One region of the Pseudoalteromonas sp. SG45-2 genome, then DNA from elsewhere that is predicted to be linked to it. Evidence: predicted binding sites of a transcription regulator. Region 1 holds the regulator's gene; each other region holds the start of a gene.
What was found. Region 1 encodes sigma-54, which starts transcription at its own class of promoters, with help from an activator protein. Its sites were predicted from a motif close to GTTGGCACGNNNNTNGNNT; they were not measured.

Region 1 (3,202 bases):
AGTGGTTAATACATCAAGTAATTCTTTTTCTTTTTTGATGGCTAAATCAAGGGGCAACGAGTCTATTGATAGTGGGTGTAATCTGCGTGTTTCAGAAAAACGTTTGATCAATGTCTGATCGTCGCTATCTAAATAAAATAACGTAGGGTTTGCAAAGCCTGGTAAGTATTCAAGAATATCGTTAAATTCATCTTGTTCTTTAGGGATGTTGCGCACATCAATGCTAACAGCAATTTTATCGTAGCTATCAGATACACTGCGAACTAATGAAGGAAGTAGGTTTACTGGAATATTATCTACGCAATAATAACCTAAATCTTCTACAACGCGCAAAGCAACCGACTTTCCAGAACCAGAACGGCCGCTTATGATAATTAACTCCATTTAACACCCTTTATAAAACTATGATTGATCGACAATAACTTGGTAAAGCTCAGTATCAGATTTTGCACTGCGTAACTGTTTACAAAAATCTTTGTTGTTTAGTTTATCAGCAATGGTTGCTAGAGTCTTTAAGTGCTGCTGGTTATCGCCATCTGGTACGATGAGTGCGACAAAAATATCAACAGGGCGATTATCGATTGCATCAAAGTTTATTGGAGTTTCGCTAACGAGCACTAAAGCCAAAGGCTCTTCTGCACCGCTCATTCTTCCATGAGGAATAGCAATGCCACGCCCTATACCTGTACTACCTAATTTCTCTCTGCTCATTAAAGCATTAAGAATATCTTGTTGCGGTAAATACGGAAGTTTGTCGTGAGCAAGTTCGCTAATGAACTCTAAAATTCTTTTTTTGCTATTAAAAAGGACCGCAGCTTTGCTGCAGTCCTGGCATATAAGTGAACTTAATTTCATCATATTAGTGTCGAGCAAGCTTCTCTTTGTGTTTGATTACTTGGCGATCGAGCTTGTCGATCAACGAGTCAATAGCGGCATACATATCTTGATGTTCTGTAGAGGCAAATAGCTCAGCACCGCTTACGTGTATTGTGGCTTCTGCTTTTTGATTTAATTTTTCTACATCGAGAATGACATGAACATTATTAATATGATCAGAGTGTCTTTCAAGCTTCGCAAATTTAGTATTAATATAGTCTCTTAGTGAATCGGTTAATTCTACGTGACGACCAGTTAAGTTTAGTTGCATAAGCATTACCCTCTTAGTTTAGCGTCTTAAATCAGACTTTTACGCTGATTTGACGGTGGAATAGCAAGAGATTCGCGGTATTTTGCGATTGTACGTCTCGCTACTTTAATTCCTTGCTCAGCCAATATATCCGCTATTTTGCTATCACTCAATGGTTTTGCTGAGTTTTCTGCTGCGATTAATTTTCGGATAAGCGCACGTATTGCTGTAGATGAACATTCACCACCGTTTTCAGTACTTACATGGCTTGAGAAAAAATATTTAAGCTCAAATATACCACGGGGTGTATGCATGTACTTTTGAGTAGTTACGCGAGAAATTGTCGATTCGTGCATTTCTACCATTTCAGCAACATCATTTAAAACCATTGGTTTCATGGCTTCAGGGCCATGTTCAAAAAAGCCTTGTTGTTGCTTAACAATACAATTAGTAACTTTTAATAGCGTGTCGTTTCTACTTTCTAAGCTTTTAATAAACCATTTAGCTTCTTGTAAATGTGAGCGAATAAACTGGCTGTCGCCACTTGATTTTACAGTGCGAGACATTGCTGCGTATTGGCTATTAACACGAATTTTAGGCATGCTATCTGGGTTTAATTCGACAACCCAGCGGCCTTTAATTTTTTTAACTGACACATCAGGAATAACATACTCAGATTCTTCCCTTACAATAGTATCTGCAGGTTTTGGGTTGAGAGTATGTATTAGTGTCATTACTTCTTTAAGCTCTTCTTCTTTGAGCTTAGTTTTTTTCATTAATGTACGATAGTCGCGAGCTGCTAATAGATCAATATGCTCGGTTAAAATCATTTTCGTTTCATTAATATAAGGTGTTTCTTTATCAAATTGATTAAGCTGAATACACAAACACTCTTGTAAACTACGTGCAGCAATACCAACAGGATCAAACAGTTGGATGCGTTTTAATACCGCTTCAATTTCATCAAGTTCGACTTCGTTATCATCTTCGTTTTCTTGATTAAAGCTTTCTAAAATCTCTTCGCAGCTTAGTGTTAAAATACCTGAATCATCGACAGCTTCTACAATAGCAATAGCAATAGCTTCGTCTGTAGGGCTAAATGGCGTTAGTTGTAATTGCCACATTAAATACTCATGGAGCGTTTCAGTAGAGGCGCCTTGGTATATTGATTCGTCTTCAGGCATTGGACCTGATGAGGCTGCAGGAGCGGCACTCATGTACTCATCCCAACTGACATCCATAGCCATGTCGTCACTTAGCGTGTCTTTTGCAAGTGCTTCACCAGTATCTTGTTCGTATTCGCTCGGAGCATCATCAGCAGATGCGCTAACAGTTATGTCATCGGTATCAGCTTTTTGCTCGTTTTTACCAGCAGCGTCTTCGGAATAGTCTGCCTCTTCAACCTCTAATAGTGGATTACTGTCGAGAGCTTCTTGTATTTCTTGCTGGAGATCCAATGTACTGAGTTGCAACAAACGAATAGCTTGTTGCAACTGTGGAGTCATTGTAAGTTGCTGGCCCATGCGCAGCTGTAGTGATTGCCTCATGTATCTCTAACAATCCTTTTATGTTGTTATAATTAATACTAGCAGATGCTTAAAGACATGGCGTAAATGTTACAGCCTAAATTGCTCGCCTAAGTAAACATCGCGTACTGTTTTATCATTTAATACGTGTTCTGGAGTACCTGATGCAATCAGCTCCCCATGAGAAACAATGTAGGCTTTTTCACAAACATCAAGGGTCTCTCTTACGTTATGGTCGGTAATTAATACACCAATCCCACGATTTTTAAGATGTTCTATTATTTTCTTTATATCTAATACCGAAATAGGGTCAACACCGGCAAACGGTTCATCCAGTAATATAAATTTAGGATCTGCTGCCAGCGCTCGTGCTATTTCTACACGACGACGTTCTCCCCCCGATAATGCCATACCTTGGCTATCACGAATGTGTTGTATGCTAAATTCATCTAATAAGTTATTGAGCGTGTCTTCTCTGGCTTGTTTATTTAGTTCTTTGCGCGTTTCTAAAATGGCCATTAAGTTTTGATAAACAGTCAGCTTTCTAAAA
Region 2 (3,202 bases), on a different contig from region 1:
ACCCTTCAACACCAGGATTACCTTGTACAGGCGCACCACTTACAGCCGTTTCGGTATAAAGGTTTTGACCAATTGGCTCAAGACCCGATGGATTAATAAAATCACTAATAGTCAGCTGACCAATTACAACGTTATCGGCTTGGCCTGCAACACGTACAGATACTTCGCCGTCTTGCGAAACCGTAATTGATTGCGCGTCATCTGGTACATTCATTTCTGGCTGAATAACGTAACCTGCGCCCGATGTTACAATTCGTCCATCGCCATCGGTAGTAAACTGACCATTGCGCGAGTAAGCAATATTGCCATCTGGTTGCAGTACTTCAAAAAAACCTTCGCCAGAAATCATCCAATCTAGTGAGTTTTCGGTGGTCAACATGTTGCCTTGCGTAAACTCTTTTTGGTTAGCTACAACTTTAGCACCCGCACCTAACATTAAGCCCGACGGCATTTCGGTATCTTGCGATGAACGACCACCTGGTTGATTAATATTTTGATAAAGTAAATCTTCAAATATAGCGCGGCTTTTTTTGTAACCTACGGTACTCGCATTCGCTAAATTATTTGAGATAACCGATATATCGGTTTGTTGAGCGTCTAGCCCAGTTTTACTGATCCACAATGCTGGATTCATAATCGTGTCCTCATTTTAAAGTTAAACTATGCGTAATAACTGATCTTGACGCTCGTCAATTTCTTCAGCTGTTTTCATTAATTTCACTTGTAATTCAAATTGGCGCTGGTGGCTTATCATGTCGACCATTTCGTGAACAGGGTTCACATTCGACATTTCAAGCGAACCACTTAAAACTTTTACATTGGCAGAGGTATCTACTGTTACATTTGCTTTTGGTCTAAATAAACCGTCGTTACCTTTTTCGAGCTGTGAGCTATTTGCTTCAACAACTCTAAGCGTGTCGATTTCTTCTAAAAAGTTAGCAGGAGCGCCTTGTGGTCGAACTTGAATAGCGCCATCTTGGCTAAACCCTATTTTTTCGACTGGGACGGGTAAAATAACAGGTCCCCCTTCGCCAATAACTTGACGACCATGGCTGGTTACGAGCATACCTTGAGCTGTAATGTTTAACGTACCCACTTTTGTGTAAGCTTCATTACCGGAGGCATCTTGCACAGCAAGCCATGCGTTATCGCTCATTGCGATATCTAAGTCTCGCCCGGTTTGAACAATGCCACCCGATACCATGTTTGAACCCGGACGCTCTTGCATTGAAAATACACGTGTAGGCAAACCTTCGCCAAACGCTTGCATAGAACGCGCCTGGGCAAAGTCAGCTTTAAATCCTGTTGTATTTGCATTCGCCAAATTATTGGCTTTAAGCGCAAGCCCTTGTAGGCTTTGCTTAGCGCCAGAGGCCGCAATGTAGACCATTTTGTCCATAGTATCGACTCACATAAAAAATCTCTGAACTTACAAATGCAAAATAGGTGCCAGATTAAATTTGACGCAACATTGAGAGGTATTTAGAAGGGCTTACGAAGAGGACTTATAAAAAAGGCTGCAAAAATGCAGCCTAATATATTTAATGGGGTTTAGCTTATCGAATCTGCAAAATACTTTGCTGAATAGTTGAGTTAACTTCAAGCGCACGTGAGTTTGCTTGGTAATTACGCTGTGCAGTAATTAAGTCTACAAGCTCGTTTGTAAGATTAGTATTTGATTGCTCAAGCGCTGATGAGTTAATTCCACCAAACGTACCCGAACCGGCTTCACCCGCTACAGGTTCACCTGAATCAATACTTTGCTTCCAGCTTGTATCACCCACTTGTGATAACCCTTGTGAGTTCGGAAAACGCACCATAGCCACTTGCCCTAGGAATGTTGAGTCACCGTTACTGTAAGAAGCGACAATTTTACCGTCTGTTCCTATATCAATTCCGGCTAAACGACCTACTGTTGAGCCATCTTGATCGAGTGCTTTTACTTCAAAACCACTTGAATACTGAGTTGGGATACGTCCAGCCGTGTTATTTTCATCGCGCCAGTTAAGCTCAATACCAGTACCTGGGAAAGTTGCACCATTGTCTAGTAATGTTGATAAACCAGCACCAGAACCCGCTGGTAGTAATATTTCATCAAAAGTAGTTGTATTTGTATTTGCCACACCACCTGTTGTTGATGGTAAACCACTTGAGTCAAAACCTAGGGTGGTCAGTGGTGTATAAGGTGTCGTTGTTTGTTCTCCACCAGTTGTGCCATCAACTACTTTGCCATCGAGAGTTGCATATACTTTCCAACTGTTATCTATACCACCTGCTGCGGCATCATCTTCTTTGGCAAAAAAGTATTGTAAAATGTGAGGTTCACCTAGTGAATCATATACTGTTGTTGACGTAGATGAGTTATAAGTACCACTGGATGTAGGGTCAAAATCTAGACCTGTTGGATCCGCCGTTGCATCTAAGTTAAACGACAAAAATACATTTTCGGTTGCGCGAGGTGAACCAGACGAATCAGGGATTTGAATTGGATCAGTTGTGCTCAAACTTACCGACGTTGTATCACCTGTAGATGAATCAACTGGGAATGCTTGTAAAAAGTTACCTTTTGCGTCAACCATAAAGTTATCTTGGTTAAGCTTAAATGCACCTGCACGTGTATATGTTAAATCTTGCGAAGATAAATCGTCAGTCATCGCAAAATAACCTTCACCAGTGATTGCTAAATCAAGTGAGTTATTTGTAAATTGTAGTGAGCCTTGATGAAACTGCTGCGCAACCATGGTTGTTTGCACACCGTCACCATTTTTAGTCTTACCAGAGCTAAATACTGACGATGCATAAACATCGGCAAACTCAGCGCGTGACTCTTTAAAACCTGTGGTATTAACGTTTGCAATGTTATTTGCAGTTACGTCTAAATCTTTTTGTGCGGCAGCTAAGCCAGTTAATGCAATATTGAAGCTCATAATTCACCTCTAACCTGTTAATATTTAGCCTGCTGACAGGCGAAGTATAATTAAAATTTATTACGCGATTTCTGCGACGTCTGTCAACCTAACCGCACCTTCTTTAGTGTTAATAATAATGCCACTTGAGCCATTAATATTAACGCTTTCAATGTTCTTAAATGTAGCAATGGGTAAGCTTGAAAATTCACCGTCAGTACTTCCTTCTGCGGTTACTGAGTATTCACCTTCAGGTAAACGCTCACCAGCTTCATTTTTGCCATCCCACGCAAAAC
Region 3 (3,202 bases), on a different contig from region 1:
CATAACCCACATCAATGGTTAGTGCTTTATGGCTTTGCTCTACTTCTTTATCGGTTTTCAAAACTTCAGATAAAAAGTGGCTAGGAAATATCTGCTCAACCGTTTTGCCAATTAGTTCGCTACTTGATTTGCCCATTACTTCTTCAAACATTTTATTACAACCAGCAAACACGCCATTGTTATCGCGGTAATAAAATAAATCAGGAGATGAATCAACTATTGAGCGCTGCAGCATGCTTTGTTGAGCAAGTTCTTGTTGTGTTTTTTTACGCTCAGCAATTTCTCGTCGTAGTTCTTCGATAGCGCGATGCTTGGCATGAAATGCCATTTTACGCTCATCAATTTCGATGTTTAGACGGTTAATGTTATCTTTTAGGGTTTGATTTAAAAGCTTTTCTTGTTTGGTGGCGCTATCTAAATAAGCATATGAGGCATCTAGTTGTCGAATTGAATTAAGCAACACACTTATAATTAAAGGAGAAACTACAGCCGTAAAAAATACCACGGCTAAAATATCAACCAGGTGTAATTCGCCTATCGCCACATAATAAAACATGCTCGATAAAATAAGAGATACAGTTAAAAATAAAGTGTAACAAATAGCAGCGGTTTTAAATTCACCAAATCGCGTTATTGAGCTGGAAAGTACCCGAGCCCAAGGGCTCAAAGAATAATCGGTCATACGTAATTTTATCTCTTAGCTGTGTACTTAATATAAAGAAGGCAATGCGTATGTATAAACATACCATTTTCCCAGATTTTAGCATTTTTCTCCTACCACTACTCACGTTGTGCGATAAAAACAGAATTTTTCATGTTTGATTTAGCTCATCTATTAAACTCATCATTTCAGCAATAAATTATTTAGTGTAAAATGCCCCGCTTTATTATCCCCAAAATACGAGTAGCGCACATGCAAACCAATATGCCAGATATAGCAGACACTGCACCCGCTTTACAAACAGGTAAATTAGACTGGGTTGGCATGGGCGAAATAGAACTGCCATTTATTTTTGAATCCCGAGACTTATCTCCAGTTACAGTAAACGCCAAAGCTCGTGCATTTGTAAATTTACATAAAGAAGATGCCAAAGGCATTCATATGTCACGTCTATTTTTGGCACTTGATCTGCTTTCAACCGAGCAGCAAGTCAATCCGCAAACAATAGCGCAGGCACTCGATACCTTTATAACTAGCCACGAAGGGCTGAGCAATAAAGCACAAATTGAATTTAAATTTGAATTACCGCTACGCCGTAAGTCACTATTAAGTGGCAAAGCGGGCTGGAAAAGCTACCCAGTTGTACTTACCAGTACAATTGAAAATAACGTTATTAGCTACGAGCTAACCGTAGATGTTACTTATTCTTCAACGTGCCCATGCTCTGCTGCACTTGCGCGCCAGCTTATACAAAACGCGTTTAACGAAAAGTTTAACCAAGAAACGTTGAGCCAAAAAGATGTGCACGAATGGCTAGGCACTACACAAGGTATTGTAGCGACTCCCCACTCGCAGCGCTCTATTGCCAACGTAAAAGTAAAGCTTGATAGCAACATTCAAGAATTTGACGTAGTTACGCTAATTAACACTCTTGAAGCTGAGCTTAAAACACCAGTACAAGCAGCAGTAAAACGTGAAGATGAGCAAGAATTTGCCCGTTTGAATGGTCAAAACCTTATGTTTTGTGAAGATGCAGCGCGTAAAATTAAAGCATTGCTAGAGGCAAACCATTACAGTGATTATTGGCTGCAAATAAACCACTATGAGTCACTGCATGCACACGATGCTGTAGCTATTGCAGTAAAAGGTATTAAAGGAGGCTACAAAGCTTAATCGCTGTGTAGCTATTGCTTGTAAACCAGCCGGTAATTATTTTATAACCCATACTTTTTAGGCACGTAAATTGCTTTGTTTGAGCAGTGTCAATTTGTTGTTATGGAGTTACCGTATGGAATTCGCTTTATTATTAATCCTAGTATTAGTTGTCGGGGCCTCTGTTGTTGCGTCAAAATTTAATGACGATGGCGGAAACCCGTATCCTTTTACTCGCAAGCAAACTGTTTTTACGCAGGTTGAAGGCGCTTTTTTAAATCTTCTAGAGCGTGCTGTTGGCGATCAATATAAAATTGTTAGTCGCGTTAAGTTAATCGACGTTATTGACTGTAAGCAAGGCCTTTCAGTAAAGTCTAAACGTGCTGCTTTAGCTAAAGCTAAAAATAAGCAACTCGACTTTGTTTTAATCGATAAAGAAAAACTAACAATCATTGCTGCTGTTGACCTAGTTAACAATGCCAACAAAGATGGCCACAAAGCTCAACGCGACTGGTTTGTAAACGGTGCACTAGAGTCTGCGGGCATTCCACATATTCGTATGAAAGTTAAATCGGGCTACCGCCCTTCTGAAGTACGCGATGCAATTATGTTTAAACTTGGTAAGCCTGCAGCAACACAAACTCAGCGCCCTGTTCGTAATCGCTCACATAAGCCAGCGGTACTTTCACCTTCTCAAGCTAAAGCGCAAACCACCGCGTTAGCTGAAATTTAAAAAACGAATTAAATACTCTCCTAAAAAGTATTTAAAGCGAGCTCATAAACAAGCTCGCTTTTTTGTTTTTTATTGCTAACTTCACGTATAATCAAGTGATTCAAACTCAGGAATTAAACTTTATGAATGTTGGTATTATTGGCGCAATGGAGCCAGAAGTTAAAATTTTACGTGAAGCTATGCAAAACCCACAAATTTTAACTAAAGCAGGTTTCACTTTTTATACTGGCGAGTTGGCTGGTAACACGGTGACACTTGTTCAATCTGGTATTGGTAAAGTCGCATCAACTATTGCAACTACCTTACTGATCGATAACTTCAAACCTGATTGCATAATTAACACAGGCTCAGCCGGTGGATTCGATCCTTCTCTTAGTGTTGGCGATGTAGTAATTTCGTCAGAAGTACGTCACCACGATGTAGACGTAACTGCTTTTGGCTACGAAATTGGCCAAGTACCACAAATGCCGGCAGGCTTTGCAGCACACCCTAAATTAGTTGAAGCAGCACAGCAAACTATCGAACAAATCAGTGATGTTAAAACACTCGTTGGCTTAATTTGTACTGGTGACACATTTATGTGTGACCCTATACGCATTGATAAAGCACGTAGTGATTTTCCTACAATGCTTGCTGTTGAAATGGAAGGCGCTTCA

Region 2: H5116_RS09490 (flagellar basal body rod protein FlgF) is a predicted target of sigma-54. The motif match lies at 1,436-1,454, and genes of this name have one in related genera.
Region 3: H5116_RS04035 (DUF2726 domain-containing protein) is a predicted target of sigma-54. The motif match lies at 1,892-1,910, and genes of this name have one in related genera.

The regions. Positions count from the first base shown of each region.
Region 1 is NZ_JACJEO010000006.1:63,918-67,119, forward strand. Features, by position in the region: gene rapZ (RNase adapter RapZ) at 1-384, opposite strand, end outside; gene ptsN (PTS IIA-like nitrogen regulatory protein PtsN) at 403-855, opposite strand; gene hpf (ribosome hibernation promoting factor) at 860-1,147, opposite strand; gene H5116_RS05635 (RNA polymerase factor sigma-54) at 1,174-2,673, opposite strand; gene lptB (LPS export ABC transporter ATP-binding protein) at 2,743-3,202, opposite strand, start outside.
Region 2 is NZ_JACJEO010000010.1:139,552-142,753, forward strand. Features, by position in the region: gene flgG (flagellar basal-body rod protein FlgG) at 1-634, opposite strand, end outside; gene H5116_RS09490 (flagellar basal body rod protein FlgF) at 656-1,399, opposite strand; gene flgE (flagellar hook protein FlgE) at 1,557-2,927, opposite strand; gene H5116_RS09500 (flagellar hook assembly protein FlgD) at 2,988-3,202, opposite strand, start outside.
Region 3 is NZ_JACJEO010000004.1:180,678-183,879, forward strand. Features, by position in the region: gene arcB (aerobic respiration two-component sensor histidine kinase ArcB) at 1-682, opposite strand, end outside; gene folE2 (GTP cyclohydrolase FolE2) at 914-1,834, shown strand; gene H5116_RS04035 (DUF2726 domain-containing protein) at 1,950-2,546, shown strand; gene mtnN (5'-methylthioadenosine/S-adenosylhomocysteine nucleosidase) at 2,669-3,202, shown strand, end outside.